2 regions of the Micropepsis pineolensis genome follow, and region 1 is predicted to be linked to the other one. Evidence: riboswitches for the same ligand, from Rfam matches in the RefSeq annotation. Region 1 holds a riboswitch; the other holds the start of a gene.
The links. A riboswitch is a leader RNA that binds a small molecule or an ion and turns the genes downstream of it on or off. The one in region 1 is predicted to bind cobalamin.
Positions count from the first base shown of each region.

Region 1 (4,213 bases):
TTCCTTGGCGAAGCGATAGGTGGTGCCTTCGGCCGGGGTCGCTTCCAGATTATAGAGATGCCCGGTTTCTTCCTGATAGGAAACAATCTTGGCACGGACATGATCGAGGAAGCGGATGGCAAAGGCATAGCCCTTGTCGGTGGTGACATCTTCGGCATCGGCGGTGAAGTTGCGGATCATCTCGTTGATGCCGTTAACGCCTAAGGTCGAGAAGTGATTGCGCAGCGTGCCGAGATAGCGCTTGGTATAGGGGAACAGGCCATTATCCATATGGCGCTGAATGACCTTGCGCTTGATCTCCAGACTGGTGCGGCTGATGTCGAGCAGCTCGTCCAGCTTGGCCAGCAGCGCGGCTTCGTCACCCTTATAAAGATAGCCCAGACGCGCACAGTTGATGGTCACAACGCCAACCGAACCGGTTTGCTCGGCACTGCCAAACAGGCCGTTGCCGCGCTTGAGCAGTTCGCGCAGGTCAAGCTGCAACCGGCAGCACATCGAACGCACCATGTTGGGCGTCAGTTCCGAATTGACGAAGTTCTGGAAGTACGGCAGGCCGTATTTCGCGGTCATTTCGAACAGGCGGTTGGCGTTCTCGCTCTCCCACGGGAAATCCGGCGTGATGTTGTAGGTCGGAATCGGGAAGGTGAACACGCGGCCCTTGGCATCGCCGCGGGTCATGACCTCCATATAGGCGCGGTTGATCATGTCCATCTCGACCTGAAGATCACCATAGGTGAAATCCATTTCTTCACCGGCAATGATCGGGGTCTGGTCGCGCAAATCGTCCGGGCAGGTCCAGTCGAAGGTCAGGTTGGTGAACGGCGTCTGCGTGCCCCAGCGTGACGGGACGTTGAGATTATAGACCAGTTCCTGAATCGACTGCAGCACCTCGTCATAGCTCAGCTTGTCGTTACGGACGAAGGCCGCCATATAGGTATCGAACGACGAGAACGCCTGCGCCCCGGCCCATTCGTTTTGCAACGTGCCAAGGAAGTTGACGATCTGGCCGATGGCGCTCGACATATGCTTGGGCGGATCGGCTTCGACCTTGCCCGGCACGCCGTTCAGCCCTTCGGTCAGCAGCGTGCGCAGCGACCAGCCGGCGCAATAGCCCGCCAGCATATCAAGATCGTGGATGTGCAGATCGCCGTCGCGATGGGCGCGGCCAACCTCGGGCGGATAGACATGGCTCAGCCAGTAATTGGCGACCATCTTGCCCGAGACATTGAGAATTAATCCGCCCAGGGAATATCCCTGATTGGCGTTGGCGTTGACGCGCCAGTCGGCCCGGTCGAGATATTCGTTGATCGAACTTTTGACATCGACCAGCGTGTGCTTGTCGGTGCGCAGACGGGCGCGCTGTTCGCGGTAAACGATAAAGGCGCGGGCGGTGGCAAAATGGTTGGCCGAAATCAGCACCTGCTCGACCACGTCCTGCACCTGTTCGATGTGGGGCGGCTCCTGCGGGAAGCGGTGGCTTAGCACCTTGACTGCCTGAATCGCTAAAAGCTCGGCTTCATCGGCTTCAAATTCACCGGCGGCCTTACCGGCCCGCTCAATGGCAAAGCGAATTTTCTCCGCATTAAAGGGCACCTGCTCACCGTTACGTTTGGCGACCTGACGGGGCGGTGTGGCGGAGATTCGCGCGGACATTGCTGTTTCCTTTAGATCAATCATATCCGAGCGGGGGAAGAGTCGCCGAACCGTGCCGCCGAATATTTCGGCAGCCGTTGTTCGGCCATTGGTTCACCCCGCCCAAGGGCAGTCACGTATTGGGGTAAGGCAGGTCTCCTGGCTTAGCGGCACTAACGCGTCCCGTCGGCCTTCCCAGTTAACACCAGTGGCTCGACAAACTCGCCGCTTACAGTTGCGGGGGCAGCATCGGTCTTAACCCGAATTTCCCTTTTAAGCCCAAGATGTCGGTCACCCGAAGCACCCTAACCCCATATAATGATGGTGTAGAGGGGTGGGGGGGTAAGTCAAGACAGCGAGTGGGGGGATTTTTTGTGTGTAAAGCGAATTTCATTCTTGCCAACTGATTCGTCAGCAGAATTTGGCGCCAAAAAAATTTACCAAAAAAAAGATGACGCCAGTCTAACATTGTCACAGCGTCTTTTAAGTTGCTGCGGCGCGGTCTCTCTCGTTTGATCGATGCGTCTTTAATCGAAAGCGTAGGAGATTTGCTTCAAATGCACGCATTTTTTGAGCGACACAGGTCTTAACACAAAGCGTATTTGTTAATGATGCTGCACCTTATGCGTCAGCATTGAACGCTTTAGCGTGTTTGGCGGCCGCTTCCTCGACCCGGAATTTCAGATCGGGATATTTGTGCACCAGCATGGTGAAATCTTCCGCCGACAGCGCTAACAGGCGGGTTTGATCCAGCGCCACAATGGTGGCTTTGTGCTGGGTGTGGTGCAACAGCGAAAGCTCACCAAAAAAATCACCGTGATGCAGCCGCACCGCGCGATGGCTGAACTGCAACTCTACATCGCCCGAGACAATGAAATAGAGCGTGCCGGATATTGATCCGCGTACGGCGATAATCCCGCCGCGCGAAACCGTCTGTGCACGGAGCAGGTTCATGACCTCGCTTAAAAAGGCCGCGTCGAAATCGCGAAACAGCGGCACGCGGGCCAGCATGCCAAAGGTGATGATGAAATCACGCCGGTGGATGGCATCGATAAAGCCGGTGGCGACGATGCCGACGGGCAGCGCCAAAATGCCCATGCCGGTCACCATGGTAAAGCCGGCCACCAGCCGGCCCAGCAAGGTGATCGGCACCTCGTCGCCATAGCCGACCGTGGTCAGCGTGGTGATCGCCCACCACATCGCGGCGGGGATCGAGCCGAATTTATCGGGCTGCACCGCGCCTTCGGCGGCATGCATGGCGGCGGCGGCGAAGATGGTGGCACAGGCCAGCACCAGCAAGGTCCCAAACAGCGCGCGCCGTTCGGTGACGATAACCTCGCCCAGCGTCGACAGCGCCGGGGAATAGCGGGCGATTTTCAGCAGACGCAACAGACGGATCATGCGCAGGAAGCGCAGATCGAGCACTGGCAGCAGCAGCGAGAAATAGACCGGCGCCACCGCCAGAAAGTCGATCACCATCGTCGGTCTGGTGGCGGCGGCAAAGCGGCCGCGCCAGCGCCCCTTTTGCTGCAGGATGGGGTCTTCAACCGAAACCCACAGCCGCAGGATATATTCGATGGTGAAGATCAGAACCGAGGTGGCTTCGAACAGTTTCAGATCGAGCCAATAGGGTTTGTCGATCGACGGCACGCTTTCCAGCGTGAAGCCCACAACATTGAGCAGGATCAGCAGGATCAGGCCGATCTCGACGATCATGCCGATGGGACCACCGACATGACCGCCTTCAAGGATCAGATAAAGTTTGCGGCGTAGCGGCATTTTTGCCATCGCCGCCCCCTTTGTTTGAGTTACAGCGCGCTTAAATACGCCGCGATGGCTTTAAGGGCCTCGTCGGCCTTGCTGCCATCGGGGCCACCGGCCTGGGCCATGTCGGGGCGGCCACCGCCACCCTTGCCGCCCAGTGCGCCCGCGCCGACCCGCACCAGATCGACCGCCGAAACTTTGGCGGTGAGGTCGTCGGTCACCCCGACCACGATCGAGGCTTTGCCGCCATCCACCGCGATAAAGGTCGCCACACCCGAGCCCAGCTTGGCCTTGGCTTCGTCGGCCAGCCCCTTAAGGTCTTTGGCCGCAACCCCTTCCACCACGCGCAGGGTGGTTTTGATGCCGCCAAATTCCTGCACATCGCTGCCGCCGCTTTGGGCGGGGCCAGCCAGCGCCAGGGCTTTCTTGGCTTCGGCCAGTTCTTTTTCCAGCTTGCGCCGTTCGTCATAAAGCTGGCTGACACGCTGGGGCAGCTCGTCCGGGCTGGTCTTCAGCACGGCGGCGGCGTCATGGGCCAGTGCGGTCTCATGCTTGAAATACTGGCGCGCCCCTTCCCGGGTCACCGCTTCGATGCGGCGCACGCCCGAGGCCACGGCCGTTTCCGACAATACGGTGAACAGGCCGATATCGCCCAGACGACCGGCATGGGTGCCGCCGCACAGCTCGACCGAGAAGGGCTTATCCGCCGTCTCGTCCCAGCCCATCGACAGCACGCGAACCTCGTCGCCATATTTTTCACCGAACAATGCCTCGGCCCCCTGCTCGATCGCTTTGTCGGTCGGCATCAGGCGGGTGG
Region 1 covers NZ_AP042408.1:385,897-390,109, reverse strand. Annotated here, with positions in the region: gene ACZ5RI_RS01740 (ribonucleoside triphosphate reductase) at 1-1,653, opposite strand, end outside; cobalamin riboswitch at 1,765-1,955, opposite strand; gene ACZ5RI_RS01735 (cyclic nucleotide-gated ion channel) at 2,254-3,420, opposite strand; gene alaS (alanine--tRNA ligase) at 3,441-4,213, opposite strand, start outside.

Region 2 (4,213 bases), 1.4 Mb from region 1:
AACGAATTTTTCTTCCAGCCCGACCATGGTTTTGGCAACGTCCAGAATGTCATCACGCACGGTTTTGGTCAGTGCGCCGGTTTCGGCATTCCAGGCGTGAAACAGTTGCGTGATGCCTTCGCAATGCAGGCTTTCATCGCGCACCGACCAGGTGACGATCTGGCCCATGCCCTTCATCTTGTTGAAGCGCGGGAAGTTGAGCAGCATGGCAAAGCTGGCGAACAGCGCCATGCCTTCGGTGAAGCCGCCAAACATCGCCAGCGTACGGGATACATCGGCCACGGTATCAACGCCGAAGGTATGCATATAATCGGCTTTATCGCGCATGGCGCTGTAGTCGCGGAAGGCTTCAAATTCGACCTGCGGCATGCCCAGCGTTTTGAGCAGCAGGGCATAGGCGTCGATATGCACCGTCTCCATATTGGTGAAGGCGGCCAGCATCATCTGAATTTCCAGCGGCTGGAAAATCGGCAGATAGCGCTTCATATAATTGTCGCCGACCTCAACATCCGACTGGGTGAAGAAGCGGAAAATCTGGGTCAGCAGATTGCGTTCGGTATCCGATACCCGGTCTGATGCCCAGTCTTTGACATCTTCGCCCAACGGCACTTCCTCGCCCATCCAGTGGATCTGCTGCTGTTTTTTCCAGTAGGCATAGGCCCACGGGTAGCGGTCAACATTATAGGTGCCAGAGGTTTGCAACAGACCAACCCGGCCGGTGCCGATCAGATCCATCGGGTTGATGTTCAGAATATCACTCATGTTCAAATCCGTATGCGTATCGTTTGTTACTGAAAGGCCGTTTACTGGCAGGCCAGGCATTCGTCATAGTTGGTGGGGCCTGTTTCGACATCAACCTTGACAGCAGCCTGCGTTTCCCCGGCAAACGCCGCGCGCTGCAGGGATTTTGAGCGGCAGTAATACAGGCTTTTGAGGCCCTTTTCCCACGCCGTCCAGTGCAGCATATGCAGATCCCATTTAGGGACATCGCTCGGGATGAACAGATTGATCGACTGGCTTTGGCAGATGAACGGCGCGCGGTCGGCGGCCAGTTCAATGATCCAGCGCTGATCAATTTCAAACGCGGTGCGAAAGGTGATCTTTTCATCCGCCGACAGACACTCCAGATGCTGAACCGAGCCTTCGGCGGCGATGATCGATTGCCACACCACCGGCGTATCAGCGCCGCGTTCGGCCAGTATGCGCTTTAGGTGCGGGTTATAGACCGAGAACGACCCCGACAGTGTTTTATGCGTATAAATATTGGCCGGAATGGGTTCAACACAGGCGCTGGTGCCACCGCAGATGATGCTGATCGATGCGGTGGGGGCAATGGCGATCTTGTGCGAGAAGCGCTCCATCACGCCCTGTTCTGCGGCATCGGGGCAGGGGCCGCGTTCTTCGGCCAGCGTGTGGGACGCCGCATCGGCTTCCGCGCGTAACTTACGGAAGATTTTTAAGTTCCAGGATTTGGCCAGGGCGCTTTCAAAGGCAATGCCACGGCTTTGCAGAAACGAATGAAAGCCCATCACGCCAAGGCCGACCGATCGTTCGCGCAGCGCGGCATAGGCGGCATTGGCCATGGCGGGTGGGGCGTTGGCGATAAAGTCACTTAAAACATTGTCGAGGAAGCGCAGCACATCTTCAACAAAGCCCGGAACGGTGGACCATTCATCCCAGGTTTCAATGTTGAGCGACGACAGGCAGCACACCGCCGTGCGCATATTGCCCAGATGGTCTTCACCCGATGGCAGCACGATTTCGGCGCACAGATTAGACGAACGCACCTTCAGGCCCAGCGCCTTGTGATGCTCGGGCAGGGCGCGGTTCACCGTGTCGATATAGAGAAGATAGGGTTCGCCGGTGCGCAGGCGGGTTTCCAGAATGCGCTGCCATAACTGGCGGGCGTTGACCTGCCGCAAGGGGGCGCCGGTCTTGGGGCTGCGTAAGGAGAAGGGCGCATCATTGCGCACCGCTTCCATGAATTCATCAGTGATGGCAACACCGTGATGCAGGTTGAGGCTTTTGCGGTTGAAATCCCCCGATGATGTACGGATTTCGAGAAATTCCTCGATCTCGGGGTGATAGACGTCAAGATACACCGCCGCCGAACCGCGCCGGAGCGAGCCTTGTGAAATCGCCAGTGTCAGGCTGTCCATCACGCGGATGAACGGAATGATGCCGGATGTTTCGCCGCAGCCCTTGACGCTTTCGCCGATCGACCGCACCCCGCCCCAATAGGTGCCAATGCCGCCACCGTTGGAGGCGAGCTTCACATTCTCGTTCCAGGTATCGACAATGCCGTCCAGCGTATCGGGCACCGCGTTGAGGAAGCAGGAAATCGGTAATCCGCGGCTGGTGCCGCCATTACTTAAGACCGGGGTGGCGGGCATGAACCACAACTGCGAAATCGCATCGTACAGCCGCTGGGCGTGCGCGGTATCATCGGCATAGGCACAGGCAACGCGGGCGAACATGTGCTGAATACTCTCGCCGGGTAACTGATAGCGGTCGATCAGGGTTGCCTTGCCGAAATCGGTCAGCCGGGCATCTCGACTGTGGTCAAGGCACAAATCCTCCGGCACGGGCTTGCCCCCACCGGCAACGGCTGCGGCCTCAATCGGGCTGACATGAACGGTCATAACGGCTTCTCCCCTCCAACGGCTCAATAATAGCGGGCAGACAGATGCGCGACGGCAAACGGCTTTGCGCCATCTGCAGCTTTCGCGCCCCATCGGGACACCCCGCCCAAGGACGAATACTGGTGCTTTCGGCAGGTCTCCTGGCTCATCCGCGGGCGCTTTAAGGCGTCCGATCTGGCCTTCCCGGCACCTCAGGCGCCAGTGACTGCTGTGATCGGACCACGCCGCTGACAGTTGCGGGGGCAGCGCCGGGCTTTCACCGGCTTCCCTCTTCGCCTCAAATTTTAACTAGATGTTGAAATCCGAGGAACCGTAGCCACAAGATAATGTTAACCGTAGCCGTTATGGTCAAGGAGTATATTTGTTCTAACTAAAAAGAATATTCTTGACGCCACTTTTCCGCTGTGCGGTGCGCCGGGCACGCCAGATGCCCGCTTCGCTTTCCATAAGCGGCAGTGCAAGATCATATAATGACAGCGTGATGTTGCTAATCATACTTCTCACGCGTCAGGTTTAACGTCTGGAATTTATGAGGCCCATTCATAGGAGTTTGCCGGATACATAGGCTAATCGCATGATCAGTCGTGCTCTATATTTATGGAAGTTTATGCGGCGGTACATTGAACTGAATAAGCATAAGGAATTGTGGCATGGCAGAACATAACGACACAGAAAAAAGCGCCAATCTTACGGATGCTAACGCTCCGTCATCCGTGGAAACGTCTCGGCGTAAGATTTTAAAAGAGACAGCAGCAGGCTTGCTGGTTGGTGGGCTTGCATCCATGTTGCCGCAAGTATCGCACGCACAAACCACCCCAAAGCCCGCAAAGACGCTGATTGTTTATTTTTCCCGTACCGGGAACACCCGTGTGGTGGCGCAGCATATTCATGGGCTGGTAGGTGGAGACATCGTCGAGATTCGCACCGTAAACAGTTATCCTGCAGACTACCGCGAAACCACCGAGGTGGCGAAAGAGGAACAACGGACGAATGCTCGCCCCAAACTGGCGAGTGACGTTGCAAACACTGGTCCGTACAGCACCGTGTTCATCGGTTATCCCAATTGGTGGGGAACTTTGCCGATGGCGTTGTTTACCTTCATGGATCACCACGATTTGTCCGGTAAGACCATTTTGCCGTTTTGTACCCACGAAGGCAGTCGTCTCGGTCGCGGACCAGATGACATCCGCGCACGGTATCCCAAAGCGAAGATCCTCGATGGCCTAGCGCTGCGCGGCGGATCTGGTGGTTATGCACGCAGTGCGGATGCCGGTCTTGAAATTGATGCATGGGTGCGCGGGTTTAAACTCGCTACAACGCGATAGTATGCGTGCAAGACTGTCTCTCGATCTTTGTCTTGTTGCACTATTGTTGTTTGCGTTTGCATATCAACTTACTGGCAATCTAGTTCATGAAGCCATTGGTACGGCTTTTGTTGCGTTTGCATTAGTTCACAACCTTATTTCGCGACGCTGGTATGCATCTATCAGAAAGGGGGCAATGCCCCCGCGTCGCGTTTTTACGACAACGCTTAATCTGCTGCTGCTGGCTACTTCGCTTCTGCTCATCGC
Region 2 covers NZ_AP042408.1:1,771,781-1,775,993, forward strand. Annotated here, with positions in the region: gene ACZ5RI_RS07920 (ribonucleotide-diphosphate reductase subunit beta) at 1-762, opposite strand, end outside; gene ACZ5RI_RS07925 (ribonucleoside-diphosphate reductase subunit alpha) at 804-2,642, opposite strand; cobalamin riboswitch at 2,756-2,972, opposite strand; gene ACZ5RI_RS07930 (flavodoxin) at 3,293-3,967, shown strand; gene ACZ5RI_RS07935 (hypothetical protein) at 3,969-4,213, shown strand, end outside.
Region 2: linked by a shared signal. The riboswitch ahead of ACZ5RI_RS07925 (ribonucleoside-diphosphate reductase subunit alpha) and the one ahead of ACZ5RI_RS01740 (ribonucleoside triphosphate reductase) in region 1 are both predicted to bind cobalamin.